Regions from separate parts of the Bacillus cereus group sp. RP37 genome, predicted to be linked through region 2. Evidence: a T-box and tRNA genes for the amino acid it is inferred to sense, from the RefSeq annotation. Region 2 holds a T-box; the other holds one or more tRNA genes.

Region 1 (16,234 bases), 140 kb from region 2:
AGAGGTCACACCCGTTCCCATACCGAACACGGAAGTTAAGCTCTCTAGCGCCGATGGTAGTTGGGACCTTGTCCCTGTGAGAGTAGGACGTTGCCAGGCAAATGGAGGATTAGCTCAGCTGGGAGAGCACCTGCCTTACAAGCAGGGGGTCGGCGGTTCGATCCCGTCATCCTCCACCATTTAGCCGACTTAGCTCAATTGGTAGAGCAACTGACTTGTAATCAGTAGGTTGGGGGTTCAAGTCCTCTAGTCGGCACCAGAAAATCATGGCGGTTGTGGCGAAGTGGTTAACGCACCGGATTGTGGCTCCGGCATTCGTGGGTTCGATTCCCATCAGTCGCCCCATTTTTTCTTGAAATAATTAATATGCGGGTGTGGCGGAATTGGCAGACGCACTAGACTTAGGATCTAGCGCCTTTGGCGTGGGGGTTCGACTCCCTTCACCCGCACTTTTAATAAAATAACTCAAACATGTCTTGCGGAAGTAGTTCAGTGGTAGAATACAACCTTGCCAAGGTTGGGGTCGCGGGTTCGAATCCCGTCTTCCGCTCCAATTTTCAATATGACATGCCGGGGTGGCGGAACAGGCAGACGCACAGGACTTAAAATCCTGCGGTGGGTGACCACCGTGCGGGTTCGACCCCCGCCCTCGGCACCATATGCGCCCGTAGCTCAATTGGATAGAGCGTTTGACTACGGATCAAGAGGTTAGGGGTTCGACTCCTCTCGGGCGCGCTTTTATTAACGGGAAGTGGCTCAGCTTGGTAGAGCACCTGGTTTGGGACCAGGGGGTCGCAGGTTCAAATCCTGTCTTCCCGATTTTCCAAAAAACACGGGGCCTTAGCTCAGCTGGGAGAGCGCCTGCCTTGCACGCAGGAGGTCAGCGGTTCGATCCCGCTAGGCTCCACTTTTTTTAATATCATTTATGGCGGTGTAGCTCAGCTGGCTAGAGCGTACGGTTCATACCCGTGAGGTCGGGGGTTCGATCCCCTCCGCCGCTACCATAAAGGACCTTTAGCTCAGCTGGTTAGAGCAGACGGCTCATAACCGTCCGGTCGTAGGTTCGAGTCCTACAAGGTCCACCACTAAAGGTTTATATCTCGGAGGTATACCCAAGTTCGGCTGAAGGGATCGGTCTTGAAAACCGACAGGCGGCGAGAGTCGCGCGGGGGTTCGAATCCCTCTACCTCCTCCATTTTTTCTAAATTAAATATTTTATCATCGCGGGGTGGAGCAGCACGGTAGCTCGTCGGGCTCATAACCCGAAGGTCGCAGGTTCAAATCCTGTCCCCGCAACCAAATGGTCCCGTGGTGTAGTGGTTAACATGCCTGCCTGTCACGCAGGAGATCGCCGGTTCGACCCCGGTCGGGACCGCCATTTTTTACATAAAGGCTCGGTAGCTCAGTCGGTAGAGCAGAGGACTGAAAATCCTCGTGTCGGCGGTTCGATTCCGTCCCGAGCCACCATTTTGAAGTCGCAAGCCGACTTAGCTCAATTGGTAGAGCAACTGACTTGTAATCAGTAGGTTGGGGGTTCAAGTCCTCTAGTCGGCACCACTTTCAAAATGAGCCATTAGCTCAGTTGGTAGAGCATCTGACTTTTAATCAGAGGGTCGAAGGTTCGAATCCTTCATGGCTCACCATTTATAATTTAATGCGGGTGTAGTTTAGTGGTAAAACAAGAGCCTTCCAAGCTCTGGTCGAGAGTTCGATTCTCTTCACCCGCTTTTCAATTATGGGCCTATAGCTCAGCTGGTTAGAGCGCACGCCTGATAAGCGTGAGGTCGATGGTTCGAGTCCATTTAGGCCCACCATAATTGTTCCGCAGTAGCTCAGTGGTAGAGCTATCGGCTGTTAACCGATCGGTCGTAGGTTCGAGTCCTACCTGCGGAGCCATATTTATAGAGAAGTACCCAAGTGGCTCAAGGGGCTCCCCTGCTAAGGGAGTAGATCGCGAACGCGGTGCGAGGGTTCGAATCCCTTCTTCTCTGCCAGAACTGGCCCGTTGGTCAAGTGGTTAAGACACCGCCCTTTCACGGCGGTAACACGGGTTCGAATCCCGTACGGGTCATACTAAAAGAGATAGCATAATCTGCTATCTCTTTTTTGTTGTGTAAAAGCGGACTTTGAATCGTCTGCTTTTTTTTTATAGATTTCTTGTATACTTTTTTCTATTCTAATCGTCTAACTAATAGAAAGGAGAGAGCGATGGAGTATGAAAAGATTATTATAAAAACCTCTAAAAGCATTTATAGGTATTTTCTTAAAATAGGGCTAACACCATATGCCCATTAACCTAAGAATTTTATAATGCCCTCAAAATTAGCTTGATGGTGATGGGGTATCGCCATCATTTTGGAAATAAACCACGTTAAGATTATATAAGTTTAATTTCACATGAGCTTTTTTCTTTTTTTGATTACGTTACAGCTCCATCATAAAATATACGAGGTAATTTATTAAAATCATACTGAATTACTTTATCAAAGCTATCCAAATATGCATGTAAAGATTGTGTAATCATAAGATTAACAACTTTTTCTTTGGTATTAAAAATAATAATAGGTTTTTTAAGTGACCAAGTATACCCAACTTCCCACATTGTTCCGGAATCTTGATCATTATATATTGCAAAGGTAATATCACTATGTTGAATTGCATTTACATCAGTAACAAAGTTTTGAAATTGCCATTCATAAGATCCAAAGGGAAATTTACTCATATATTTTCGTGGAGAAAATACATTTAATCCTTTCTTAGATAAAATTATCTCTAATTTTTCTAATAGTGCAATTTGTTCAGGGTTGAAAAATGGCCCGGCTAAATATATATTCATTTATTTGCCCCCCTAATGGTTATAAAAATAATTATTTTTTATTCACTTATATGATTTGTATGTATGTAAACAAGTTTTAATAAGAGTTTTTGGTTTTGAGATAATAAAAGGTATAATTACAAAGTAATTATGCTGTGAAAGTTAAAAATTTTATAATGCTTCCAAAACAAAAATATTGTGTCTTTTATAACAACGAGGTCCATTTTTATGGTTCTGGGGATCGTATTAAATTTTAACTTGATGGCGAGGGGCTAACACCAGCAGATGTAGAAGACATTGTTCAAGACACGATACATAAAGCATTATTGTCTGTACCAAATATGAAAATTACTTATATAAAAACATGGTTATTTCAAGTTGCGATTAATAGACACCGTGATTTATCAAGAAGGCAAAAGCGTAGTGAAGAAATCCCGATTGAATCTGTTCAATTAATTGGATCAAAAGGATTAGATGAACCACTTTTGAGAAAAGAGCTTCAAGTAGAAATACAAAGCATGCTTGGAAAGATGAATCCAATATATAAATATATCCTTTTATTAAAGTATAATTATGAATTTTTATATAAGGAAATAGCAACCATATTAGAGATGAAAGAAGAAAATGTGAGTTGCGCTTGATATATTCAGAAAATCGCCGATATAATTTCAATCACCAAAGAAAACATAAGAAAAATCCTTTCACAATCTAAAGAAAACGCCTCCATTAAAATGGATTCCACACCTATTCCATCAACTTTACACTCTATGTGAAAAAGTTCACAAATAGGTCATAATTTGTGAAGTAATTCACAATAATACGTGCTACAATATGAGTGTAAAGAAGTTAAACAACATTAAATTAGTATTTTAATTAATTACTTAAACAATCATAAAAAATAGATGTGAACAATAGAGAGGGGAAATTAACATGAAAAAAGGTATCAATCGTGTAGTATTAGTAGGAACAGGAGCTGTAGGTTGTAGTTACGCTTACTCAATGATCAACCAAGGTGTAGCTGAAGAATTCGTATTAGTAGATGTTAATGAAGCAAAAGCAGAAGGGGAAGCGATGGACTTAAGCCATGCAGTACCATTCTCTCCATCACCAACAAAAGTTTGGAGCGGTAGCTATGCAGATTGTAAAGATGCAGATTTAGTAGTTATCACTGCTGGATTACCACAAAAGCCAGGTGAAACTCGTTTAGACTTAGTTGAGAAGAACACAAAAATCTTTAAACAAATCGTTCGCGGTATTATGGATAGCGGATTCGATGGAATCTTCTTAATTGCAACTAACCCAGTTGACATTTTAACTTACGTAACTTGGAAAGAATCTGGTCTACCAAAAGAGCGTGTAATCGGTTCTGGTACAACTTTAGACTCTGCTCGTTTCCGTTACATGTTAGGTGACTACTTAGATGTAGATCCACGTAACGTACATGCTTACATCGTTGGTGAACACGGTGACACTGAACTTCCAGTATGGAGCCACGCTACTATCGGTGTACAAAAACTAGAAACAATCTTAGCTAACAACGAACAGTACAAACAAGAAGACTTAGACAAAATCTTCGAAAACGTACGTGATGCAGCTTACCATATCATCGAGCGTAAAGGTGCAACTTACTACGGAATCGGTATGTCACTACTTCGTGTAACTAAAGCAATCTTAAGCAACGAGAACAGCGTATTAACTGTATCTGCATACCTTGAAGGACAATACGGTGAGAAAGATGCTTTCGTAGGTGTTCCAGCTGTTATTAACCGCGAAGGTGTACGTGAAATCGTAGAACTTGAGCTAAATGAAGATGAAAAAGCGAAATTCGCTCATTCTGTAAAAGTATTAAAAGAAACAATGGCACCAGTACTATAATAATTGATAAATCATTCAGAGGCGGGACACTGCTTCCTACCTCTGAATTCATATAATTTAATATAAATTCCTTTTCCGGTTTCCTTGTATATCCCCAATATACCCCTTTTGCTGGATAAGGATCGTTTATAGAAAAGAGCACTCTACTTTACGTAGAGTGCTCTTTATTATTATTTTTTAGGCGTTAATCCCAATTTCTTTAAGATATCTGCCAGTGTACCGCTTTTTGATTTTTCCGCAGGTGTTTGTGATTTAGATGCATCCGGACCCTTTTTCAAGAAGTTCTTTTCAACAAAGCGAATATCTTTTTCGTCGACAATACCATCTTTGTTAAGGTCTCCGTCTTTTACAGATACTCCTTTTTTACCATAGTTGCTAGCGATAATTTCAGCATCTTTTATATCAATTACTTTATCACCGTTTACATCACCGGCAAGGTTTTCATCAAGGCGTGCATAATAATATTGACCAAGCAGCTTACCATCTTTTTCAGTACCTAATTTCGTTGTTAGACGGCTTGTTAAATGTCCTGGAACTTCTACATATAAGTTATAGTCGCGTTTATTAACTGGAAATCCATTCAGCTTGAAGTATCCATATTTATCTAGTGATCCTTCAAACTTATGACGGTAGGAATCTGTTGCATATACTTTTACGCCAAGCTTTGTATAATCGAATTTTTCATCTAAATATCCACGTTCATTTAAGAATGCACCAGGTTTAATATTTCCTTCTACTAGTGAGTTTAAGGACATAACTGAGAATGTTTGATCTTGAAGTACACGCATTCTGTTTGGTTCTGGTTCACCTTGTTTCCAGTAAGCGAACACTGATAAATCTAATTGAGCATTTGCTTCATAAAACTCATCGTTTTCGACTTTGAACGTTACATCAATGAATGGGAAATCACCATCTAATCCAGCGAAGTTTTTGTCATCGATAGCTCCGCCTACTGTAACAGAACCTGCTTCTAGTTTCGGTTCATTTACTTTTGCTGTTACCCCTTTTTCAGAAAGGAGTTTTTCAAAAGCAGGATTCAATTTCGCATTTGCAAATTTGAAGTTCTTCTCTAGGAATTTTACGTTAAATTCCCCAGCAACGAATTGTTTTACGTGTTTCGCATTTAGGGTTACAGTAAGTTCATCATTTTTGTATACTTCTCTTTTATCATAGCTAGTTTTCGCATATTGAGCTCCTTGCGGGATAAACCAATAGTTATTTACACCGTTTGGATAGTCAGGTCCTGCAGTTGCATAATCGAAAATATATACGCCTGTGTTCATTGGGCCTTCCACCTTAAAGGATTCAGGAGTAATGCCAACTTTAAAGTCACCATTTGCATTAATAGGTAAAAACTTATGCAAGTATGGGGAATAATCATAGTACATAACGCCATTCGCTTCTTGCGTAATGTTTAAGCCTTTTCCTTTTAAGTAGTCAACGTTTGAATCATATACATTACCTTTAATCCATAGTGCCTTTTTGCCATCTTCCACTGTATAATTCTCTTCATTTAATTCATAAATACCAGGTTTTAATCCCGTTAATTTCACTTCCGGTGGTGTATTATCAATTACGACATAATCACCTTTCACACGTGCTTTCCCGGCTTTATCGTAGCCGACAAACTCAATTGTGTAGTCTCCTTCTGGTAAGTTGATTTTCTCATCACCGATTGGTTTTGCAGGATCATTTGTAAAAGGATATACTTTTCCGTTAAAGAATGAATCTAAGTAATAATACACATCCGTTTTTAGTCCACTCGTGTTTAATGTTCCGATGAAGCCGAGCGCTTTATTTGTTTTGGAATCTTTCACGATAAGATCTAACGTTTCAAGTTCGCTATTTAATTGGAATGCCCCGTGAACATAGGATTCACCGTATGGATTAAATTTCGATGTATCAGTTGAAATGGCTTTTCTTGATAGTATCGCGTTTTCAATACCAGGTTCTGATACACGAATAGAGAACGGAATTTGATACGTTTCTTCTTTATTTTTCGTATTTGTAATATGAATATATCCTTCATATCGGCCTTGCTTTGCACCGGCTGGGACATTAATTTTTGCTTCGATTTCATCTGATTTGCCAGCATCAAGAGTAATTGTTTCTGGAACAGAGACTTTTACACTGTTTGCGACAGCATCGTTAATAGTAGAAGAAGCCGGTATATAAGAAATTTCTGTTTTAAATTCTTTCTTCTCTTGTTTATTATGGTTTTCCACTTTTATATTTCGTTTTTGTTCAAGAGCTTCACCGTCTTTTTGATAAAACTTACCGAATGCAATAGATCCAGTTTCTTCGGGTACTTCAATTACTTCATCATTTACAACAGTTTTTGTCGTATCTAATACTTTAAAGCTTGTTTCTGTATGAACAGCGTTGTATGCATCTACTCGCCCAGCTCCAACTTCATATACAGAATATTTTTCTTTTAAATCATCAGCCGTGTTCATAAGAGACGCCTTTACATCGAATGGAGAGTATTCTGGGTGTTCTTGTAAAATAAGAGCAGCAACGCCAGCGATATGAGGGGATGCCATAGATGTTCCTTGCATACGCTCATAGGAAACGTCATAGTTTTCGCCTTCTTGTGGATCGTTAATATATTCAGGCACTGTTGAAAGTACAGCAACACCAGGTGCTGTAATATCAGGTTTAATATCATCATTTGATGTAACAGGGCCTCGTGAGCTAAAGTCTGCAAGATGATCGCCTTCTGTTTGAATATAACTAATTTCGCCAAAAGTAAAGGAGGTGTTACCTTGTTCGATTTGAGCTTTTAGTTTTTCACCGTCTTCTTTCGTTAGGCGGAATGCTGGAATGTATTTTGTGCTTTCGCCAACGTAGAAAGGAATTTCTCCGTCCACATTGTTATAAATAATAACGGCTTTTGCACCAGCTTGTTTCGCATTCGCGATTTTTTCATCAAATGAGAGTGTACCACGTGCAACGAGAGCGATTTTCCCTTTTACATCTTTTTTACTAAATTCGTCAGGCGTACCGATTCCTACAGATTCAATAGGGAGAGATTGTCCTTTGAAATCTTCTATTTTATCAGTGAAGTTTTTGCCAAATAAAATTAAGTTAGGGAATTGTACTTGTCCAGCATGACCTGATAGTTTTGGTAAGGAAATAGAACTATCACTTGCCCCGACCGTAATCGCAAAGGGAGAAGCACCTGGTGATCCGAGTGTCGCTGGATTTGGACCAGAGTTCCCAGCAGCAACGACTGTAACAACACCGGAAAGCATCGCGTTATTGACAGCGATAGACGTTGGATCAAGCGGATTGTTACTATCGTCACCTAACGATAAATTAATAACGTTCATACCGTCAGAAATAGATTTATCGATTGCAGCAATAATACCAGAACTATCTCCGCTTCCGTATGGACCAAGTACACGATAGTTATACAGTTCAATGTCAGGTGCAACACCTTTTACTGCGGAATCTGATGTGTTTTTCTTTTGAGCAGAAACGATACCTGCTACGTGAGTACCATGTGCGGTGTAGAAGGAAGAGCCACGATCATCGAATTCAGGAGCGCCAGATTGTTGCCATTCTGCATACGTAGTCTCCATCGGATCTGCATCGTTATTAATAAAGTCCCAACCTTTTACGGAGTTTGGGTCTATTTTGCTAGAGTCCTCGCCATTTTTTGCACGGTATCCTTTATACACATCTTTTAAGTCAGGGTGATTGTAATCAATACCTGTATCTAATACACCAACTTTAATTCCTTTTCCGGTAATGCCCTCGCTATGTAACTTATCTACCCCAATTTGCGGAATGCTATCTGTTAGTTTTTGAGGTGCTTTCTGCTCTGCTTGTTTTGGTAAATTTAATTTTACTTCGTAATCTTTCCAAATACGTTTTACAACACCGATTCGTAACAATTCTTCAACTGTATTTGCAGGTAATGTCAGGGCAACCCCATTTATAGCATGTTTATAAGAGCGTTTAATTTGTACAGACTGGAAATTTCCAGACTTTACTGATGGACTGAATTGACGGAGGTTTTTAAGACCTTTTTGGAATTCTTCATGCTCTTGATCAATGCGTGCTTTTATATTTCCAGGTGCAGCTTGCAATCCTTTTTCTTTTTGTTTTAATTCATTAATCTTTACTGGCGCAGTTTGAAATTCTACAATGATATTTACTGGTTCGGAACTGCTCGTATTAATATCTGGTGAAATCGTAAAACCAGGATTGGCATCTAACGTTTGTAATGCCTGACGCTGTTCTTTAGAAAGTTTTGATAGTAAAGACTGGGCGTTTGAAGAGTCAATTTGATTAATAGGGTTTTCAGCAAGTACATTGAACGGAAGGGCAGTTGAAAATAGAACGCCAGCCGTTACAATTCCGGTAACAAAACGATTTTTCTTTTTCATGTATAGGCCTCCGATAATTTATATTTTTAAAATTATTTCTCCACGCCTGGTGTTTGCTCTGCATGGAATGTCCAATTTAGCTGTAAGGAATCCCCCTGGAATTTATTTTGATCTTGGTCGTTGTCTTCAAAGGAGAAGAGGACGTGTAAGGAATCTGTTTCACCAGATTTAATACCATCTATTAAGTTATGACGTTCTAGAGATGTAGCTACATCCTCAGGTTTCATATTTTTCAATTCTGATAGTTTTGTTTCCCACAAAATTTCATGATCATCGTTTGGATTAGATGGCTTTCCATCATTCACTAAAAATTTGACGATGATGTGATCGCCTAAATCTTCACCATCATTATTTTGCTTTGCATCTGTAACTTCATAGGATGTTTCAAGTGCTACCTTTGCAATATCCAATGTTCCTTTGTTTTCAAGCTTGAAATTTCTTTCAATAAAATCACCTGGTTTTAAATCTTTCACATCAACGATTACACTTGGATTAATAGAAAGGTCTAGTGTTCCCGCTTGAAATGAATTATTCGATGTTTCAGAATCACTGAAATAGGCGAATACACCGCCGAATGTAAGGGATAAGCCAAGTGAAGCTGTGACAACTCCCATTCCAACTTTTTGTTTTACTGACATAAGAAAGCCCCCTAATTTTAATTTTTTCAAACGTTCGCCGGGAGTATGGATAGAGTAAACAGAGTGTTTCAGTATGAATTATATTTGCGAAGGTTTGGTGTTCTTTATTGAGAACAAGTATATGCTTATGAATTTTCCATTTCAATAAAATTGTGACAAAAAATGTTGAGAAACATTTTTTTATGACAGATTATTTTGTTGTGATTTTACGTGATAAATAGAGTGGAAAATAGGAGGAATCTAATAGAATAGATATTGAGAAATAAATAAAAGGCAGAAAGATAGAAAGAAAGTGAAGCGTTTTCAATGAATATTCGTCAAAATTCGATATTTTATATGGAAATGTGAAAAAAAATCAATATTTTTAAGAAAAAAACGTATATTTTTTATAAATCAACAAGGATATTTCAGTTTTTTGCAGAATTGTTAAAGTATAAAAAATTCTGTCATCTTAGTGAGGTGAACATATTGAGTGTAATAAATTGTGAAGAAGTGAAACGAGATGAGTTTCATACAGAAAAGTACTATGACAGTTATAACATCTTTGGCGCACATGTTGTGACGGAAGATGAGATGCGAGGAGTACGATTTACAGTATGGGCTCCTCATGCGAAAGCAATGAGTGTTGTTGGAGATTTTAATGAATGGGATTATGAACAACATAAGATGCTACAAGTGACAGAAGAGGGAATTTGGTCCTTGTTTATACCGCATATTGAAGAAAGAGAAATATATAAATATGCGATTGAAACAATGACTGGTGACGTCATTTTAAAGGCAGATCCGTATGCTGTGTATGCAGAAGTAAGACCGAATACGGCATCTGTAGTTTTTGATATAAAGGGATACGAATGGAATGATAAAAACTGGAGCCGTAAGAAAAAGAAAAAATCGGTTTATAAAGAAGCGATGACGGTTTATGAATTACATTTCGGTTCTTGGAAAAAGAAAGAAGACGGAACACTGTATTCTTACAGGGAAATGGCAGAAGAACTCATTCCTTATGTGGTGGAACATCAATTTACACATATTGAAATTATGCCGCTTGTTGAGCATCCATATGATCGTTCTTGGGGATATCAAGGGACGGGATATTATGCAGCAACGAGTAGATTCGGCACGCCACATGATTTGATGCATTTTGTCGATGAATGTCATAAATATGGAATCGGTGTCATTTTAGATTGGGTGCCGGGGCATTTTTGTAAAGATGCTCACGGTTTATATTTGTTTGATGGGACACCGACTTATGAATATAAAGATAAAGATGTCCAAGAAAATCTAGTATGGGGAACTGTCAATTTTGATTTAGGAAAGAGGGAAGTACGTAATTTCTTAATTTCAAATGCGTTATTTTGGATGAGACATTTCCATATTGACGGTTTCAGGGTGGATGCAGTTGCGAATATGTTGTATTGGAATAAAGAAGGGCAGGAGCAAAGTAATGAGCACGCTGTTTCATTTTTACGAGAGTTAAATGAAGCGGTGTTTGCAGAAGATGAAGATTTCCTTATGACAGCAGAAGATTCAACAGCTTGGCCACTTGTAACAGCCCCAACGTATGAAGGTGGGCTTGGGTTCAATTACAAATGGAATATGGGCTGGATGAATGATGTGCTGAAATATATGGAGTGTGCGCCTGAGTATAGGAAGCATATTCATGAGAAAATGACGTTTTCTTTAATGTATGCTTACTCTGAAAACTTTATATTACCGCTTTCTCATGATGAAGTCGTTCATGGGAAAAAGTCGTTATTAAATAAAATGCCAGGAGATTACTGGGATAAGTTTGCTCAACTTCGTTTATTATATGGATATTTTTTTACTCACCCAGGAAAGAAATTACTTTTCATGGGAGGAGAATTTGGGCAGTTTGATGAGTGGAAAGACCTTGAAGATTTAGATTGGAATTTACATGATTTTGAAATGCATCGTTATATGCATGATTACTTTAAAGAGCTCATAGCATTGTATAAGCGCTCCAAACCACTTTGGCAGCTTGATCATTCACCTGAAGGATTTCAGTGGATAGATGCTAATAATCATGAGCAAAGTATTTTCTCGTTTATCCGCCAAGGGGATAAACAAGAAGATGCGTTAGTTGTCGTATGTAATTTTACGAAAGCTACATATGAAAACTATAAAGTAGGTGTACCAGATTTCGAGAATTATAACGAGATTTTAAATAGTGATGCTGAGCAATATGGCGGTTCGGGGCAAGTAAATAAGAAACGTCTTAAGGCGATTCTAGAACCGTATCATAATCAAGCAGCACATGTAGAAATTACAATTCCACCATTTGGCGTATCCATATTACGACCAGTGAAGACGAGAAAGGGGAGCAAAAAACAAGATGGCTCAAAAACAAAAGTGCGTAGCAATGTTACTAGCAGGGGGAAAAGGTAGTCGATTAAGTGCATTAACAAAAAATTTAGCCAAGCCAGCTGTTCCATTTGGTGGTAAATATCGCATTATTGATTTTACGCTAAGCAACTGTGCGAATTCTGGTATTGAAACGGTGGGGATTTTGACGCAGTATCAACCACTTGAACTTCATAATTATATCGGAATCGGCAATGCTTGGGATTTAGACCGAGTAAGCGGTGGAGTCACAGTGTTACCTCCTTATGCGGAATCTTCAGGGGTGAAGTGGTACACAGGTACGGCAAGTGCCATTTATCAAAACTTAAACTATTTAAGTCAGTACGAACCAGAGTATGTTCTTATTTTATCTGGCGACCATATTTATAAAATGGATTACAGTAAAATGCTAGATTACCATATTGAGAAAGAAGCGGATGTTTCGATTTCTGTTATTGAAGTGCCTTGGGATGAAGCGAGTCGCTTTGGCATTATGAATACAAATGAAGAGATGGAGATTGTTGAATTTGAAGAGAAACCGCAATTTCCAAGAAGTAATCTTGCCTCAATGGGAATCTATATTTTTAACTGGGCAATTTTGAAAGAGTATTTAGAGATGGATGCAAGAAATCCTGAATCTAGTAATGATTTCGGAAAAGATGTACTTCCGCTTTTATTAGATGAAGGGAAAAAGCTTATGGCGTATCCGTTTGAAGGATATTGGAAGGATGTTGGAACGGTGAAAAGCTTATGGGAAGCGAATATGGATTTACTTCGCGATGAAACGTCGCTGAATTTAAACGATCGTAATTGGCGTATTTATTCTGTGAATCCAAACGAACCGCCTCAATATATTGCCGAACAGGCAAAAGTAGAAGAATCACTTATTAACGAAGGATGCGTCATTGAAGGGGACGTGAAGCATTCTGTATTATTCCAAGGGGTGACGGTGGAAGAGGGTAGTATGGTTATTGATTCTGTCGTTATGCCAGGAGCGAAGATTGGTAAAAATGTTGTGATTGAAAGAGCGATCGTTGGATCGGAAATGGTTATTGAAGATGGAACAATTATTCGTCCAGAAAAGAATGTTGACGATGTAGTACTAATTGCTGAAGGGAAATAGAAAAGGGGGATGAAATGAATGGGAGAAAAAATGTTAGGAATTATTAATGCAACGGGAAGTTTTCCTTCCTTAAAGAAAGTAACAGGGCATCGTTCACTAGCGGCGTTACCGTTTGGGGGCCGTTATCGACTCATTGATTTCATGCTTTCAAATATGGTGAATTCTAATATTCATAGTGTGGCAGTTTTTACAAGCCATAAAAACCGTTCACTAATGGACCACGTTGGTTCAGGCAAACAGTGGGATTTAGATAGAAAAAGAGACGGACTGTTTTTATTCCCGCCAAACTGCCAATGTGACCAAGATGAATTTGGATCCTTTGCACATTTTAGAAGACATATTGATTATTTTCTAAGAGCCAGAGAAGAATACGTTGTTATTACGAATAGCCATCTCGTAACAGCATTAAATTTTCAAGGGGTGTTAGAGCGACATATACATACGGCAGCTGACATTACGGAAGTTTGTCATGAAGGGGTTTCGCTTCAAACATACGTGTTAAAGAAGCAATTATTATTAGATTTATTTGAAGCATATAAAGATGTGGAGCAATACAGTTTATTTGATGTAGTGAGAGAAAAGCGCGGAAAATCACTGCATATTGCTACGTATGAGCATACAGGATATGTAGCTATTATTGATTCGATTGAAAGTTACTATAAGCATAGTTTAGAAATTTTGCAGCCTGCTATTTGGAAGCAAGTATTTAAGAAAGAAGCACCGATCTTTACGAAAGTAAAAGATGAACCACCAACGCGTTACTTAAAGGGTGCAGCCGTGAAAAATACAATGATTGCAAACGGTAGTATTATCGAAGGCGAAGTAGAAAATAGTGTTGTCTCCCGTTCTGTTAAAATTGGAAAAGGTTCAATTGTTCGTAATAGCATTATTATGCAAAAGAGCCAAATTGGAGATAACTGTATAATAGACGGTGTTATTATTGATAAAGACGTGAAAATTGGTGATGGTGTCGTACTAAAAGGAAACGCCGATGAACCATACGTTGTCGAAAAAGGAAGCGTTCAAAACAGTACAATTAATAGTTATTCTTAAGAAATCAGTGGGGGTTTTTCCTCCACTGATTAAAGTTATAATTTAAATGAAAACTCGAAGGGAGGAAGCTGCAAGGGAAGTAGTATAAGCTTTTCGTGCAGTGGGACAACAAGTGAATATTTTATTTGCAGTATCAGAATGTGTACCATTTGTTAAATCGGGAGGATTAGCTGATGTAGCAGGTGCGCTCCCAAAAGAGCTGAAAAAATTAGGTGTGGAAGTTCGCATTATACTCCCAAATTATAGTCTTATTCCAAAAAAATTAAGGGATGGATGTACGCTACATAAAGTAATTAACGTCCCGCTTGGGTGGAGAAATCAATATTGTGGAATTTTAAAAGGTGAGCAGGATGGGATTACGTATTACTTAATAGATAATGAATATTATTTTAAGAGGGATTCTCTATATGGTCATTATGATGATGGAGAGCGTTTTTCTTATTTTTCGAAAGCAGTTTTAGAGTGTATTCCGCATCTTGATTTCGAAGTGGATGTTCTTCATAGCCACGATTGGCATACCGCTATGGTTAACTTCTTACTGCGTGAAAAGTATCAAGATAACCCATTATATGAGCATATTAAAACGGTGTATACGATTCATAACTTGCAGTTCCAAGGTGTATTTCCTCCTGAAGTGATGTACGACTTGTTAGAACTTGGTGATGAATATTTTCATAGTGAGCAGTTAGAGTTTTATGGAAATGTGAACTTTATGAAGGGTGGCATTATCGCTTCTGATCAAATTACAGCGGTTAGCCCGACATACAAAGAAGAAATTCAATATGAGTTTTTCGGTGAGAAGTTAGATGGGTTGTTACGAAAATATAACGGTAAGCTTAGCGGCATTGTAAATGGAATTGATACGAGCGTATATAATCCAGAAACGGATTCATATATTACTGCTCAGTACGATGCAGATTCATTATATGAAAAAAATGAAAATAAACGCGCATTGCAGCGTTATTTTGGTTTGCCAGAAAAAGAAGATACACCGATTATTTCAATGGTAACGAGATTAACGAAGCAAAAAGGTCTTGATTTAGTACGTACTGTATTCCGCGAAATAATGGAGGAAGATGTACAATGTATTATTTTAGGATCAGGTGACTCTGAATATGAACAATTCTTTGAGTGGATGGCATATGAGTATCCTGAGAAGGTAAAAGTGTATATCGGATTTAATGAAGAATTAGCTCATCAAGTGTATGCGGGAAGTGATTTATTCTTAATGCCATCACTATTTGAACCATGTGGACTTGGACAACTTATCGCATTAGCGTACGGTACAATTCCGATTGTAAGAGAGACAGGTGGATTAAATGATACTGTACAATCTTATGACGAAGAAACTGGAGAAGGAAATGGTTTCAGTTTCACGAACTTTAATGCACATGACATGTTGCACACGGTTCGTCGTGCAATTGAATTTTATCATGATAAACCGGTATGGGAGCAGCTTGTAAAACAAGCGATGACTGAAGATTACAGCTGGGAGAAATCAGCTCTTGCCTATAAGAAATTGTATAAAAGTCTCATGGAATAACATGTAGGTGGTGAAGAAATGTTTACTCATGTTGAAAGTTTTAAATCAGCTTTTCTAGAAAAGTTAGAGACGATGTATGGTAAAAGTTTTAAAGACTCTACAACTCGTGATCAATACAATACGCTTGGGTACATGGTACGTGAGTATATGAATAGTCAATGGATTGCAACGAACGAAAGTTATCGGTCTGGAGAGCAAAAGCAAATGTATTACTTATCCATTGAGTTTTTACTTGGGCGTTTGCTTGGAAGTAATATATTAAATTTAGGCATCAGGGATGTCTGTGAGCAAGGACTTTCTGAGCTTGGTATTTCGTTGCAAGAATTAGAAGAAGTGGAAGCAGATGCAGGTCTTGGAAATGGTGGACTTGGACGATTAGCAGCTTGTTTCCTTGATTCACTTGCCTCTTTAAACTTACCAGGTCATGGCTGT
Region 2 (16,234 bases):
GTAGAAGCTGTATTAAGAAGGGCAGCAACGAAGGAAGCAGAGACTGCAACTATACTACAATTCCATGAATTGATGTTAAATTCTACAGCATATGCCGCTTATGTTCATGGTAATCAAATTGAATTGACAACAAAGGAATTTGAAATTATTTATACTTTACTGCAAAATCGAGGAAAAGTATTATCAAGAAGTGATTTGCTGAATAAGGTATGGGGCTATGAACATTATGGTGATGTAAGAGTTATAGATACACATATTAAAAACTTACGAAAAAAATTAGGAATTACTTATATTAAAACGGTGAAAGGCATTGGCTACAAAATCGAATCGTAGCAAAGACAACATCACCAAAAATATTTTCATCAAAACCTTATTATTTTGTATTCTTTTATCACTTTGTCTTTATCAAATCATTTACTTCTTAGCTTCAAACTACGATAAAGAACGTTTTGCGAAAGAAAATGGAACGCATACTACAGAACAAGCGGATTCAGATAAACGAAACGACCAAAGTAAAACGAATCAAAATAAAGCTGTATCACAGGGAGACATTTTTAATTTCCAATCTTCTATTATAGATTATAAATCTCTCTCTACAGCTATCACTCACCTTTTGCAGCCTAGCCAAACTGCAAAAGCAAAAGAACATGCTCAAAATATTTCGGGGAAAAATAGCGCTTCTGCTCCACTTACAGAAACGGAAAAGCAAGTCGCTACTAATGATGCCTTACATAAACAAAATGCAGCCAGTAAAACAAATAATGCACAGGATGATCCAAAATTAACAGATGCACTACAGCAGTTAGCTCCACATATTGGCGCAACAATGCTTGCACTATCTCTGCTCGGATCTTTAATTTATGCAAAACTAATTGCCAAACCTTTTCAATATATGAGTGATGCTTTAAAAGATATTATAAATCTTGATTTCTCAGATAAAAAGCTACTTAACAAAAATACGGATCAAACAGATTTTAATTTGCAAGTAGCTGCTTCACAGGTCCCAAGTATAGTGAAGAATCTACATGCAAGCAATCAAGATTTAAGAAATGAACTCAAAAAGGAGCAACAATTAGAACAATCTCGTAAAGAATTTATGTCTATGGTTTCCCATGAATTAAAAACACCAATCGCAGCTGTTATGGGACAACTAGATGGCATGATTCACGGAATTGGAGCTTATAAAGATAGAGATAAATATTTAAAACGTTCTTATGAAATGATGCAAGACATTAACATATTAACGGAAAAAATGTCGGAATTATCCAAAATACAAAACCCTCAATTTAAACCTGATTTAAAAGTTATCTCATTAACCAATATTATTGAGGATGTTATGAAGAAAGTAGATTATTTCGTATCTGTAAAGCAATTAAATGTTCAATCTAACATTAAACAAGATGTAAAGGTTTTAGCAGATCCTAAATTTATTCAAACTGCTATTTTTAACATTATTTCAAATGCAATTCATTATACAATTGACCATCAGCATGTATATATAAAGCTTTATGAAAAGCCTAACGGTTACGCATTAGAAGTATTAAATACAGGTTCACAAATAGATGAAGATAAACTTGCCCATTTATTTGAGCCATTCTATCGCGCGAACCCTGACAAACATGGCTTAGTACAAGGTAGTGGTCTTGGGTTATACATTGTAAAACAAATACTAGATAAACATCAGTTTCCTTATGGGATACAAAACACACCTCAAGGTGTAAAATGTTCTATTGTATTCCCAAAAGCAATGTAAAAACCTACTACAATTTCATACCCCAAATTCATACTTCGTATGAGTGGCGGAATTTTGTAGAGTATCTTACTCTGTTTCGTTCGCCCGTTATCCTTATTTGGATAGCGGGCGTTTTTTATTATTTAAAAGGAGAATTTTCATGGAAAAATTTAAGTATTCATTACTCGTTTTATTCGGAGCTTGTAGCTACGGCGTACTTTCAACTATTTTCAAACTCGGATTCATTGATGGATTTTCAGCACATGAACTATTAGGAGGACAATATGTCTTCGGATGGATTGGGCTTCTTCTGCTCGTTCTTTTCGTTTCACGTCATAAAGTAACAAAAAAGCAATTCTTTTCATTATTAACAGTCGGCACAACGATGAGTATGACTGGTATTTTCTACGCTATTTCTGTAGAAGAACTACCGGCATCTATCGCTGTTGTCCTACTTTTCCAGTTCACATGGATTGGTGTAGTCATTGAAGCAATTGCAAATCGAACATTCCCAAGCCGTGAGAAGGTTATATCTATCATTATTTTATTTACTGGTACATTGTTTGCAGGCGGTGTCTTTGAAGGTCTCGGACAAAGCTTTTCTACGAAGGGTATTATCTTTGGTCTATTAGCCGCTGTCTCTTTTTCATTCTATGTTTTTGCAAGTGGGCGCGTTGCTACAGAAGTTCCACCTTATACGAAAAGCTTTCTTATGACGACAAGCGCTACTCTTATCGTATGCCTATTCTTCCCGCCAACCTTTTTAACGGATGGTGCCCTGCAAGCCGGTCTTTGGAAATACGCTTTCTTCCTCGGATTGTTCGGTGTTGTCGTACCTGTCATTTGTTTTTCAATTGGCGTACCGAAAGTAGGAACAGGACTTAGTACAATACTAGGAGCAGCTGAATTACCAACGGCCATTATCGCTTCTATTACACTTGTACATGAAGTCGTAACATTCATGCAGTGGATTGGGATACTCTTTATATTGCTTGGGATTTTTATTCCTCAGATGCTTACGGCTAGGAGAGGAAAAAAACCTAATCATGTGCATAGTGCATAACAAAAGACCTTTCATTTATTTGAAAGGTCTTTTTCCCTATCTCACTTTACCGCTCCATACAGCTTCTCTACCTCTTGCTCGATTTGCTTTACATCAATTCGTTCAAATAGTGGCTGTACACTATCAATTCTATTCGGCAACGTATTTTGAGGTTCCCAATTTCGGTTCACAATCGATAATGTATTTCTAACGCTTTCACTTGAAAATGGTAAAAACGGTTCAAGGAGATTTGCAAAATTAGCGATAAGATACACACAGTTATAAATCGTTTCTTCACATGAAACTGGATCATCTTCTCGTTGTTTCCAAGGTTGTCTCTCATCAAAATATTTATTTGCAAAACGTACTGCATCAAATATTGTTTCTAGCGCCACCTTAAATGTAGTTTGCTCAATTGATTCTCCTACATTTTTATATAATCCTTCTACTTTATCTTTCAGCTCTACATCAATACTTCCCTTCGGCAGGATACCACCATAATACTTTTCAATAAACTTTAATGTCCGGTTCACAAAGTTCCCGTATGCACCTAGCAATTCACTATTATGACTGTAAATGAATTCACGCCACGAAAAATCAGTATCACGATTTTCTGGTGCATTGACTGTTAAAAAGTAACGAATGGAATCTGGATTGTATCGTTCTAATATGTCAGGTACCCATACTGCCCAGTTTTTACTTGTAGATAATTTTCTTTTTTCAACTGTTAAATATTCATTCGAAACGATATGACGAGGAATTGCCCCTTCTCCTATTCCAAGCAATACCGCTGGCCAAATGATGGAATGAAACGGAATATTATCCTTTCCGTGCACATAATATGTTTTCGCTTCTCTATCCCAGAACTCTTGATCATCTTTCCCTGTTTCTTCAGCCCAATGTTTACTCGCTGAATAATAGCCTGTCACTGCTTCAATCCATACGTAAATTTTCTTATCTTCATACCCTTCTACTGGAATTGGTACCCCAATTGGTAAATCACGTGATACGGCCCTATCTAGTAACCCTTCCTTTACATATCTCTCTGTTAGTTGAATCGCATTGTCGCGCCATGTCCCTGTTTGTTTGGCGATTTCTACCGCCCTTTTAATTTGCTGCTGAAATGTATGCAATGCGAAATAAAAATGCTCTGTTTCCTGTACAGATGGCGTACTACCACATAACTTACATTTCTTTTCTAACAAATCGAGTGGATCTAAGATTGCTGAACAAGCATCACATTGATCTCCTCTTGCTGCTTCATGACAGTGCGGGCAAATTCCTTCTACATAACGATCTGGTAAAAACTGCGTACATGTTTCACAATATGCTTGTTCCACTGTTTTTTTATAAATATGACCTTCTTCTAATAAACGTAAAAAAACTTTTTGAACCGTTTCATGATGGTGCTCACTATCTGTACGTGTATAGCAATCATAAGTAAAACCAAGGCTACAAAAACATCGCTCAAACTCTTCATGATACTTATCAGCAATTTTCTTCGCCGTCACACCTTCTTGTTTTGCCCTAATTGTAATCGGTGTTCCATTACAATCACTTCCCGAAACATACAACACATTCTCACCTTTTGCCCGGTAATAACGTGCTAAAATATCTCCAGGTAACAAACTCGCAATATGTCCAAGATGTAACGAACCATTTGCATACGGCCAAGCGCCTCCAATAAAAATACTCATCTTACATTCCTCCTTTTAAATATAAAAAAGCCCCGCCCTTATCTTAAAAAAGATAAGGGCGGGGCTGTATAAACAGTCGCGGTACCACCTTATTTCGCCAATTACTCACACAATTAGCCTTAACAAGTACGGAGCTATATGCTCTTATACTGTGGTTTTGATAACGAGTACCAACTCTCGTCGCCGCCTACTATTATCATTTGATAAGTTCAGGACGAAGCTCAAAGGCCATTGTTCAAATGAATATTCTTGCTTCTTCTCAGCTACCGAAGCTCTCTGGAAAGAATGCGTTCATCCTACTTTTCCTTTTCAACGCTTTTACGTATAACAAGTATTGTACGACTTAATAACAGAAAAATCAAACTTTTATTCAGAAAGAAAAGGAAATCCCATCCTCTTGCCGAATAACTATACGTTCACAAAAGGAGTGATACGATTGAATCAAAAACAACTAAGCACACGTAATAAAAAAAGCTGGAATGCAGCTGCTTATGAAGCTTGGACGAATCGCCACGGGGCACCAGCCGATTACGCGAAAAAACTCATAAAAGATCCTATGCGCGAGGTAAATCACTATTTACCTTACATACAATCTCCAACAGGAAAACGCATTATTAATTTACTCGGGTCAAAAGGAAATAAAGCCGTTGCTCTCGCTCTTTTAGGAGCTGATGTAACAGTTGTTGATATTTCAGCAAGTAATGCAAAATATGCAAATGAACTTGCGGAAGCAGCAGGTGTCTCTATCCAGTATGTCGTTTCTGATGTATTACATGTCCAGCTATCCGAATCATTCGATATCGTATTGCTAGAACTTGGTGTACTCCATTACTTTCTAGATTTAAAACCGCTCTTTCAAAAAATTGCTACCTTACTTAAGCGAGATGGAATGCTTATTCTTCGTGACTATCATCCTGTTTACACGAAATTATTAGGAGTAGACCACCCATCATTTCGGGCCAATGGAAATTATTTCGATGAAGAATTGATTGAAGATGACGTTGCTTATAGCATCCTTCTTACAGAAGCACAGAAAGAATCGTTACCGAAAACAACCATCCGTCGCTGGACATTAGGAGAAATTATTACAGCACTCGCCGAAGAACATTTTAAAATCGAAAAACTAATTGAAGAACAGGGACCTCATCAAAAGTGGGTCTTCCCTTCTACTGCCCCAGAAGGAATTGAAGAAAGAATACCCGGTCTATATACATTAATTGCGACGAAATGCAAAAAAGGATCCCTTCACGGATAGGATCCTTTTTGCATGCTTACGCATATAAGTTGAGGTTGGAGATTACCATAATTCTGTAGAATAGGACACAAGATATTTCAACATTTCGTCTCTGACTTACGTCGTCAAAAAGGGGTATGACCAACATAACGAAGAGTAATGTTACAGTTGATACTGATAATCGTTATCAACTAATTAGAAGTATACATGATGTTATTTCAAATTACAATAGCCTTTCTCATTTTTTTTTATGAATTTTTTGATATACAAATGTATACATTTTAAGAACATTTACTCATATCAATCTGCCATCTTCCATTATCTGCTATACTTTTCATTGAACAGATTAATAACTTCATAATAATGTTTTTTATTAATTTTGTTCTTAATATTAATAAATCATAATAAATAGTTTTTAAAGGTAGGGGTAACTATGAAGTATGTTAGTATTCGAAAAAAACTACTGTTCACACTCTTAAGTATTTGTTCCTTATTTAGCATTGCTCTTATTGTTATTCTTTCATTCGCCATGAACCAAGCAAATGAAGTCGAAACATTAAAAGATGATGTATCAAAAAGAGCCACCATTTTAAAAGAACGTGGCGATTGGTTCCAAGCACAAGTTGCTGGTTTACAAGAATATTTACTGTCACATGATCAAAAAGGATTGGATAAGTTCAACCGAGAAGGAAAAAAACTAGCTGATACTAGAGAGAAAGTAACAAGTGATAAAAAACTCCCAGAAGGAATGAAAGAAGCCATTTTAATGGGAGGGAAGTGGCGAAGCGTCATAGATAATGAAGTCCTCCCTCTCGCTCGTGAAGGAAAATGGGACGAAGCATCCAAAATCGCTTTAGCTCAAACCGATTATGTAAATGATCTTTTAGGTCGTTTTACTAAATATACAAATGAAGAAAATGATAAACGTGATGCATTAATTGCTGACGTAGAGTCTTCCTCATCTCTTATTCAATATATTATTTTCTTCTCACTCATTACATGTACAGTAACGTCTATTTTATTAGCATGGTGGTTCTCTGGTAAACTCGTTAAACCGATACGACAAATTGATGAGAAATTAAAAGAATTAGCTTCTCAAGATGGCGATTTAACTGCTAGATTGCACGTAACGAGTAAAGATGAGATTGGTGATATCGCCAATTCCTTTAATCAAATGCTCACTAACTTACAACGTATCATAAAACAAGTTCAACAAACATCAACAGATGTAAAAGAAGCGTCTGAAAATGTGTTTATCGAAACAACTGCTTCTATGGAAAATAGTGCAAAAACCCAAGAAACTATGAATGTTCTCGAGCATAATATTCGTTCACAAGTTTCCAGCATCGAAGAAAGTTCAACTGCAATGGATGATATGACAACGAGTGTTCAGCGTATTGCAGAATCTGCCTCTTCTGTTGCTAGCCTAGCTGTTACAACTTCAGAAAAAGCAGATGATGGAAATAAAGTCATTGAGAAATCTATTACGCAAATGCATACTATTAACGAAGCTGTTAACGCTACATCACAAGTAGTAGAGCGACTCATTACACATACAAATCATATTGATACTGCACTTCAATCCATTTCTAATATCGCGGAACAAACGAATTTACTTGCCTTAAATGCTTCCATTGAAGCTGCCCGTGCTGGGGAACATGGAAAAGGCTTCGCTGTTGTTGCCGATGAAGTACGAAAACTTGCTGAACAATCTCAGCTAGCAGCAACTGACATTAACCATTTACTTCATCAAATTCAAGCAGATACAAAAATAGCAAATGAAATGATGGCGCAAGGTCAGTCAGAGGCTTCTGAAGGAATTACAGTCATTCGTACCGCTGGATCTTCATTCTCAGAAATTGTTAACCACATTAACAAAGTCTCTACACAAATGCAAGAAATGTCTGCAACTGCTGAAGAAATGGCCGCAAGTTCTGAAGAAATGAATGCAGCTTTAAATAACATCGCTTCTATTTCAAATGAGGTTGCCGCCGAAACATCACAAACAGCAACTTCATCTGGTGACCAAGTAAACAAAATGGGTGTCGTTGCTAAAAAAGCGTCTGAAATGAAAACGACTGTACAAGAACTTGAAGTTCTCGTTTCTCATTTCAAAACACACGCTTAAAGTGAAAAAAGAGAGATTTACAGTCTCTCTTTTTTCACTTTAAAATATCTCTTTCTATCTCTCATTCCGTCTGCTATAATTCCTAAAGGAAAGAAGAAAGCTTTGTTCCAGATGGAGTAAAGCTTTCTTTCAATTTTTTAAATTTATTAATTCTAATACTAAGATTTCAAAAAAAGGAGGCTTTTTATCATATGAATTTTATTGGCATTCGAAAAAAACTAATGTTCATGATGGGAACAATTTGCGCTTTATTTGGCATCGCCTTGGCTTTTATTTTATTTTTTGCTATTGACCAATCTCGTAAAGCTGAAGCTTTACAAAAAGAAATTTCTCCCCTTGCAACAGAATTGAAAGAACGTGGAGACGCTTATCAAGTACAACTTTCTGCTTTAAGAGGTTATTTATTACAACATGATCAAGTCGAATTAGACAAGTTTAATGAGATGAGTAAACGTCTGGAGGATTCAAAAGATAAACTTCTTTCTAATCCAAATATTTCTCAATCTGTGAAAAATACAATGGAATCAGGATCAACTTGGAGAAAATTTATTGAAGAAAAAGTTTTCACTCTTGCCAAAGAACAAAAGTGGGAAGAGGCTTTACAAGTAGCTTATGCAGAAAATGGTACTGTTTATAAAGTAATTGGTGACTTCACAAATTACAGTAATGAACAAGCTAAGTTACGTGATCAATCTATCGAAAAAATTGATCAATCTTCACTACAAATTGAATATGTTATCTTCTTATCACTTGTTATTTGTATTATCGTAGCTATCATTCTTGCATGGTGGTTCTCTGGTAAGCTTGTAAAACCAATTCAACAAATTGATAGTAAACTAAAAGAATTATCATCTCAAGAAGGTGACTTAACAGCCCGCCTACAAGTAAATAGTAATGATGAAATTGGTACGATTGCAACATCATTTAATAAAATGTTAGAAAACCTACAACATATCATCAATCGTGTTCAAAAAACATCTGTGGAAGTACAAGATGCTTCTGAAAATATGCTAGAAAAGACGAATATATCACGCGAGGCAACAATAAAAGTTCAAAGCTCGATGTCCAACTTAAATGCAAGTATTCAATCGCAAGCCTCTAGTATGGAAGAAAGCTCAACTGCAATGGACGATATGACAGTAAGTGTTCAGCGTATTGCTGAATCTGCTTCATCTGTAACTGAACTTGCTGTAGCTACATCTGAACAAGCTAACGATGGAAGTACTGTTATTCAAAAATCTGTTTTACAAATGACAACGATACACGACGCTGTAAATGCTACGTCAGAAGTGGTCGAACGTCTAATCACACATACAAAATATATTGATACAGCTGTACAATCTATTTCTAATATCGCAGAACAAACCAACTTACTTGCTTTAAATGCATCTATCGAAGCAGCCCGTGCTGGCGAGCAAGGAAAAGGTTTTGCTGTCGTAGCTGACGAAGTTCGAAAACTTGCTGAACAATCTAAAACAGCGGCAACAGATATTAACCAATTACTACATCAAATTCAACAAGATACTGAAACTGCGAATTCCATGATGTCCCAAGGCCGTTCTGAAGCATTTGAAGGCATTACTGTCATTCGTGAAGCTGGCAATTCCTTCACAACGATTGTCGAACAAGTAAATAAAGTATCTACTCAAATGCAAGACATCTCAGCAACTGCTGAAGAAATGGCTGCAAGCGCTGAAGAAATGAACGCTTCGCTTAATAACATCGCTTCTATTTCAACTGAAGTATCTAGCGAAACAGCAGCTACAGCACAATCTGCTGAGAAGAAAGTCACTACTATGAATGAAATGACCGTAACTGCAAGACAAATGAAACAAACAGTTGCAGAATTAGATCAACTCGTATCTCATTTCAAAACTGAATAGCTTTCAAAAAATATCCCTTTCCCAAAAGGGATATTTTTTTGAGCTCATTTCCTGCACATTATACACATTTCCGTTATAATGAGAATCGATATCATTAATGTGTAGGAGGTGCTACTTATGTCACAAGAAGCATTTGAAAATAAATTATATACCAATTTAGAAGCTGTTATCGATCCTGAGCTAGGTGTTGATATTGTTAATCTCGGATTAGTTTACGATGTTACAGCAGATGAAAATAACAATGCTGTCATTACGATGACGATGACTTCTATCGGCTGTCCAATGGCTGGGCAAATTGTATCAGACGTTAAAAAAGTATTATCAACGAACGTACCTGAAGTCAATGAAATAGAAGTAAATGTCGTTTGGAATCCACCCTGGTCTAAAGAACGCATGTCACGTATGGCGAAAATCGCATTAGGTATTCGTGACTAAATAAAGTGAAACTTTAATCAGTGAGGGGTCTTCATCCCCCACTGATTATTAGTTGAACCAATCGGACTTTTATGGGCAGTTGATCCACCACCTAACTTCTTTGCTTTCGCTGAATTTTGAGGTGGGGGTCTTACTGCCCATTAAAGCGGGATAAAGAAAGACCTGACATCCTAGTCAGGTCTTTTTCTTTTATTATTTTATGCCTACTGCATCATAAGCTTTCGTTACAGCTTGTACAGCTTTAGAGTTTTTACCATATAAATCTTCAGCTGACTGAAGAGCAGCTTGACGCATCATCTTAAAGTCAGAGTTTGCAGTTAAATATTTCGTAAGAGCACGGTAATAAATTTTTTCTGTCGCTTCACGGCCTACTCCAGCTACTTTCACGCCGTAATGCTCTCCGCCATCAGATACTAAATATGCAGCTTTATTATTAATACTACTGTTAATATGAACGCCGCCATTATCAGCTGCTCCAGTGTAGCGTTTATTGTAATGATCTGGGTAACCTTCACCTGGCTTTAATGGGTTTGGAATAGATGCTGGATCTTTCAGAGAACGAAGTGCATCACCAGGTTTTCCAGGTGTATAAATGTCAGCACCTAAATCCCAGCTCTTCTTCTCAACCATGACACCCATAATATCAGATAACGATTCATTTAACGCGCCTGACTCATTTTTATAAACAAGATTTGCTGTATGCTCAGTTACAGCATGCGTTAATTCGTGACCGATAACATCTAGGCCAGCAGATAATGGAATAAATGTCTTGCCATCTCCATCACCGTACATCATCTGAATACCGTTCCAAGCTGCGTTATTCCAGCTCTCCCCTACGTGAACAGAAGAAATAAGCTTCGCACCTTTATCATCGAAAGAGTTACGGTTAAATGTCTTTTTGTAGTAATCGTATACTTTTCCTGCATTTACATGCGCATCAACCGCTGCTTTGTCATCAAAAAACTTATTTTTACTTTCTACTTCGACACCTGTATATCCAAACCATTGTGAGAACATATTAAACCAGTTTTCATCCATATTCTCTGCATCAAATGTATGAACACCTTGTCCACGCTTACCATCAAATAAATGGAATGCTCCTGTCTTCTCATTTTGAGCAATTTCAAATGATTGTCTATTTCCTAATACTCCGTAACCAAATCCTGTAATGTTATCTACAGCATTATATTTCTCAATCACATTTCCATTTGTTGCATCAACAAAGTAATGCCAATAGCCTGGAGCTGGTTTTGAAATCGATGCCTTAACTAAGTATGCAAGATAGTAGTTTCCATCTTTTTCATACACAAATAAATCTTTTTTCACACCGTCATAATTCTTTACTTCTCCAATTTCTTTCTGAATATCTGCCTTTGCAATCGTTTCTGCTTGTTCTGCACTAATGCTTGCAAATGCAGGAATATTTTTATTCTCTAAATTCGGAATAACTTGTCCGAAGAATGCTTTTACATTATTCTCTTTATCTAGTGTAACAGTTTGGTCTGAACCGTACACAGGAATGTTATTATGTTTCTCAACTAACTTCACATGTGTCGTACCAGATTCAGCATCTTTTTCTTCCCCAACGACATTGAAGTGCTTATCAATGTTTCCTGCTAATTTAAACATATCTTTCTTACTCTCTAAGTATTGAAAGACCGTCTCTTTTTTATCTAGTCCTTCCGGTGCTTTCCATTCTTCACCTATGTATGCAGGTGTTTTAAATTCTTGATGATATTGAATTTTTTGTTCTTCCGCTTTCGTTGTCGTTGCTCCAAACGTTCCAAATCCCCCGGCGATAACAGTTAACGCTAATGCTGATGAAATGACTTGCTTTTTCACTATAACATTCCCCATTCCCATAAAGATTTTTGACACTTTTATAAAATTCTGAATCTTTAACCAAATACCTCTTTCGAAAAATTGAGAAACATTTTTCAGATAATTCCATTCAAAAAGAGGACACCCTATCAGGTGTCCTCTTTTTATAAACATTTTGTTATTTTTTTAACTCAATTGCTAAATAGTGTGATTGCTCTTTCGCTTCAATATGAATATCTTCTTCAATCGCTTCTGCCGCATCGCGCATAACAAGTGTCTCACCATTTATTACACTACTTCCTTCAATTTGAACAAGGTATAATTGACGACCTTCTTTCACAGGAAAATGAATTTCTTTTCCAGCTTCTAACGATAAAGAATATAAATTCGCATCTTGGTGAATTTGAATTGGTGCCTCTCCTTCTAATGGAGATACCATATGGAACCACTCATTTTCACGCTTTCTCCAATCAAATTTAAACTCACCATAGTTTGGCTTATGATCCGCACGATCTGGTAAAATCCAAATTTGTAATAAACGCAATGCCTCATTTCCTAAATTATGCTCACTATGAAATACACCTGTACCAGCACTCATATATTGAACATGACCACGCTCAATTGTTCCGCGATTCCCCATGCTATCTTCATGTGTTAAAGCACCCTCTACAACGTACGAAATGATTTCCATATCGCGGTGCGGATGCATATCAAAACCAGTTTGTGCCGCTACTAGGTCATCATTAATAACACGTAATGCTCCAAAGCTCATGTTATTTGGATTATAGTAATTAGCAAAGGAAAAATGAAAATGTGTATTTAACCAACCGTGATTTGCTCTGCCCATATTTTTATGATCAACTTTTCTAAACATATCCTTCACCTCATATTATCTCGAATTCAAGATTTATTTTAAAATTTTTTCTTACTGTAATTTTTTTAGTAATTGTAATAATTGCTGTTGTTCTTCTATGTTTAATTTATGAAACTGCTCCGCTTGGAACGTTTCCTGGGGCGGGACGATCTCCTCATATAAAGCTCTTCCCTTTTCTGTTAACGAAATATATTTCGTAGTACCTTCTTGTTCACGACCAATCCACTCCAGCTGCTCCATTTTATTTAAAAGCTGCGTGACATTTCCTTTCGTAACAAATAGCTTATTTCCAAGCTCTTGCTGCGTTAAACGATTATGTCCCCCAACTTGAGCTAGTACATCAAACTGAGCGGCAGATACATTCCACTTTTTCAAATGCTGATTCGTCTCACGAATACTCTTGTTATAAAAACGTGATAAACGAAACCATAATAGTAATCCGAGTCTATCTTCTGTTTTCATTTCATCACCTCGCTCGTTTCATACCATTAGTTTAGAACTAAACTTTATAAAAGTCAATCGCTTATTTTTAGTAAGCAATAAAGAAAGCACAGCGCCATTTCTCCACTATGCTTTACATCAAATTTCTATTTTTATATTCATCTAATTTCCTCTCCGCGAACTTCCTCGCATCTTTCTCAATCCATCTATCTTCGTACAATTCACTTCCAACATACAATACTTCTCTCTTATGCTGCATCGCATGGCGAAATTCATGCAGTAGAGTTTTGAGCACTTGCTCATACTCTTCCCACATACAAACAAAAATTAATTGTTTGTCTTTATGATAAAAACCACCTATTGGGAATAGAAACTCTTCCTCTTCTTCTCCTAATGATAGAAGTACATGATTTGCATCGCACGTATCACAAAAAATAACTGGCGTTTTACATACTTCAATAAGTGAAAACAAATCATCTCTAAGTCTTTTGACATCCCAAGGAAGCTCCGAATCCAACACATACCAATTCTCCACCTGTTGATATACATTTTGAAACTGGAGTTCCATTTCTCTTTATTCCCCTTTCCAAACTCCCTTTTCCTATATGTATGCCACAATATGTAAAATATTAAACCCACTCTTTCCCCTTTCGAAAAATGACAATAAAAAAGAATCTATATCAGCATAGATTCCTTTTACGTAATCACCTTTTTTTCATCACTTTTTTTAATACAAAGTAACCAATTGCACAAACAATTGCAGCAAGTGCAAAGTATTTCACATATGGCCCCGCTACTTTATTAATACTTTCCCACTCTGTTCCTAATTTAAAACCTAAATATACAAATACAATTGACCATGGAATAACAGCTAATGTAGTTAGCGTAATAAACTTAGCATGTGACATTTTTGCAATACCCGCTGGTATCGAAATAGCATGACGCACAACAGGAATAAAACGCGCTGTAAAAATAACACCAGTTCCGTAACGATTAAACCACGCTTCAGCATAATCAATATGTTTCTTCTGAATCAAAATATATTTTCCATATCGCTCAAGAACAGGTCTTCCTCCGTATCGACCGATCCAATAAATGAATAGCTGTGCGATTACACCACCAATTGTACCGAACGCGACAGCGCCCCAAAATGTAATACTTCCGGTTGATACTAAATAGCCTGCATAAGATAATACGATTTCACTCGGAATAACCTCTAGCATTAATCCAAGCATAATTCCCCAATAACCAAGTCCTTCTAGAAAAACTAAAACGGAATGAATCAACTCTCCTAACATGATGTACCTCTCTTTACTGTTTTCATTGCAAAAATAAAAGTACAAGCAGGAAATATCTTGTACTTTTATTTTCAAAAAATTTATCTAGTCTTCGTATCCCACTTAAAGATTTTATTTAAAAATTTATATACATTCTTTGACTCTTTCGTCAGAAGTGGACCTAAGATGGATAGTATAAGCACGTATAGTGCTGAGAATGGTTTCAATACTGACATTAAACCACCTGCGATACCGATATTGGCCATAATGATGGAAAATTCTCCTCTTGAAACGATTGTTAATCCAATATTTGTTGACGCTTTATGAGATAATCCAGCTTGTCGCCCTGCAATCATCCCTGCAACAAAGTTCCCGATGATTGTTAGAAGGACAGCACCTAACGTTAACCATATCGCTCCGCCTAATGAAAACGGATCTATACTTAATCCGAAACTGAAGAAGAAAATGGCTCCGAAGAAATCTCTAAATGGAACAACGAGATGTTCAATTCTGTCACTATGCTCTGTCTCAGAGAAAACTAACCCTAAAAGAAGTGCTCCGATTGCTTCTGCAACGTGAATTGTTTCCGAGAAACCGGCAATAAAGAATAACGAAGCGAATACTACAATAATGAAAATTTCATCTGAACTAATATTGAGCAATTTATTTAATAACGGCGTTGCCTTTCTAGCCACAATAAAGAATAGAAGCATGTATCCTAAAGCAATTCCAATTGAAGTAAGGGCACCTAAGAAGGAAGCGTGATCCCCTAGAACTAAACCAGAAACGACTGATAAATATACAGCAAGGAATATATCTTCAAACATAATAATTCCTAAAATTAATTCGGTTTCATTATTACCAGTTCTTCTTAAATCAACTAACACTTTTGCAACGATAGCACTAGAAGAAATCGTAATAATACCCGCAATAATTAAGATTTCTAGTAAAGGGAATCCCATTATAAATCCGTATAATAATCCAAGTGAAAAGTTAATTAAAATATAGATTGTTCCGCCAATCGCAATAGAACGTCCCGATTTAATTAGTTTTTTCATCGAAAATTCTAGTCCTAGATAGAACAGAAGGAACAGAACCCCAATCCGTCCAAGGAAGGAAATTACACTTGCACTTTCAATAAACTTGAGATCGATAACACCTATTGTCGGCGCATGTGGCCCCACTAACATCCCAAGAACAATTAGAAACGGAATTACTGAGAATTTAAACTTTCCAGCAATTACTGCCGCAATTGCAACTAATACTAACGCTGTACCAACTTCAAAAATTAACGTATCCATCTAGTCAGTCCCCCTATTCGAAAGTAACTCATTAATAATTTTTTTAATTTCTTCTCTCTCACCAGAAACTACAAGCATATCGCCTTCTTCAATTACCGTTTCTGGTCCTGGATTAAATAGCTTTTTCATATTCTTTTTCATAACTGCAATGATTGTTACGCTATATGTTTTTCTTATTTCAAGATCACCGATTGTTTTTCCGATTGCTGGAGCTGCATTCTCTACTTTAAACCACTCAATCGCTAAACCTTCAAAGACCATTTCAACATTTTCTAATGCTCTAGGCTTATACACCATTCCACCTAATATTGCTGCAATTTGTCTTGCCTCTGAGTCGCGTAATGAAATACTTGAGATACTTTCTTCATG

The links. The T-box of region 2 lies ahead of metG (methionine--tRNA ligase). A T-box ahead of a tRNA ligase gene usually reads a tRNA of that ligase, here a tRNA-Met.
Positions count from the first base shown of each region.
Region 1: it has a tRNA-Met gene. The T-box ahead of metG (methionine--tRNA ligase) is inferred to sense a tRNA for this amino acid. The anticodon was not compared.

Region 1 is NZ_JARVHP010000001.1:567,754-583,987, forward strand. It holds rRNA gene rrf (5S ribosomal RNA) at 1-99, shown strand, start outside; tRNA gene QCI44_RS02880 (tRNA-Val) at 104-179, shown strand; tRNA gene QCI44_RS02885 (tRNA-Thr) at 184-259, shown strand; tRNA gene QCI44_RS02890 (tRNA-His) at 270-345, shown strand; tRNA gene QCI44_RS02895 (tRNA-Leu) at 369-449, shown strand; tRNA gene QCI44_RS02900 (tRNA-Gly) at 479-553, shown strand; tRNA gene QCI44_RS02905 (tRNA-Leu) at 570-658, shown strand; tRNA gene QCI44_RS02910 (tRNA-Arg) at 662-735, shown strand; tRNA gene QCI44_RS02915 (tRNA-Pro) at 746-819, shown strand; tRNA gene QCI44_RS02920 (tRNA-Ala) at 835-907, shown strand; tRNA gene QCI44_RS02925 (tRNA-Met) at 928-1,004, shown strand; tRNA gene QCI44_RS02930 (tRNA-Ile) at 1,009-1,085, shown strand; tRNA gene QCI44_RS02935 (tRNA-Ser) at 1,103-1,195, shown strand; tRNA gene QCI44_RS02940 (tRNA-Met) at 1,223-1,299, shown strand; tRNA gene QCI44_RS02945 (tRNA-Asp) at 1,303-1,378, shown strand; tRNA gene QCI44_RS02950 (tRNA-Phe) at 1,392-1,467, shown strand; tRNA gene QCI44_RS02955 (tRNA-Thr) at 1,482-1,557, shown strand; tRNA gene QCI44_RS02960 (tRNA-Lys) at 1,568-1,643, shown strand; tRNA gene QCI44_RS02965 (tRNA-Gly) at 1,657-1,727, shown strand; tRNA gene QCI44_RS02970 (tRNA-Ile) at 1,738-1,814, shown strand; tRNA gene QCI44_RS02975 (tRNA-Asn) at 1,822-1,896, shown strand; tRNA gene QCI44_RS02980 (tRNA-Ser) at 1,904-1,994, shown strand; tRNA gene QCI44_RS02985 (tRNA-Glu) at 2,000-2,071, shown strand; gene QCI44_RS02990 (nucleoside 2-deoxyribosyltransferase) at 2,420-2,836, opposite strand; partial or broken gene QCI44_RS02995 (RNA polymerase sigma factor) at 3,106-3,456, shown strand; gene QCI44_RS03000 (L-lactate dehydrogenase) at 3,746-4,690, shown strand; gene QCI44_RS03005 (S8 family serine peptidase) at 4,861-9,084, opposite strand; gene QCI44_RS03010 (CalY family protein) at 9,117-9,722, opposite strand; gene glgB (1,4-alpha-glucan branching protein GlgB) at 10,191-12,128, shown strand; gene glgC (glucose-1-phosphate adenylyltransferase) at 12,076-13,206, shown strand; gene glgD (glucose-1-phosphate adenylyltransferase subunit GlgD) at 13,225-14,259, shown strand; gene glgA (glycogen synthase GlgA) at 14,372-15,802, shown strand; gene glgP (glycogen phosphorylase) at 15,821-16,234, shown strand, end outside.
Region 2 is NZ_JARVHP010000001.1:431,178-447,411, reverse strand. It holds gene QCI44_RS02170 (response regulator transcription factor) at 1-333, shown strand, start outside; gene QCI44_RS02165 (sensor histidine kinase) at 311-1,753, shown strand; gene QCI44_RS02160 (EamA family transporter) at 1,893-2,795, shown strand; gene metG (methionine--tRNA ligase) at 2,837-4,471, opposite strand; T-box leader at 4,523-4,793, opposite strand; gene QCI44_RS02150 (class I SAM-dependent methyltransferase) at 4,908-5,726, shown strand; gene QCI44_RS02145 (methyl-accepting chemotaxis protein) at 6,139-7,833, shown strand; gene QCI44_RS02140 (methyl-accepting chemotaxis protein) at 8,025-9,716, shown strand; gene QCI44_RS02135 (metal-sulfur cluster assembly factor) at 9,834-10,151, shown strand; gene nprB (neutral protease NprB) at 10,344-11,993, opposite strand; gene QCI44_RS02125 (pirin family protein) at 12,151-12,846, opposite strand; gene QCI44_RS02120 (MarR family winged helix-turn-helix transcriptional regulator) at 12,898-13,308, opposite strand; gene QCI44_RS02115 (DUF3920 family protein) at 13,421-13,855, opposite strand; gene uptA (undecaprenyl phosphate transporter UptA) at 13,992-14,585, opposite strand; gene QCI44_RS02105 (cation:proton antiporter) at 14,666-15,865, opposite strand; gene QCI44_RS02100 (cation:proton antiporter regulatory subunit) at 15,866-16,234, opposite strand, start outside.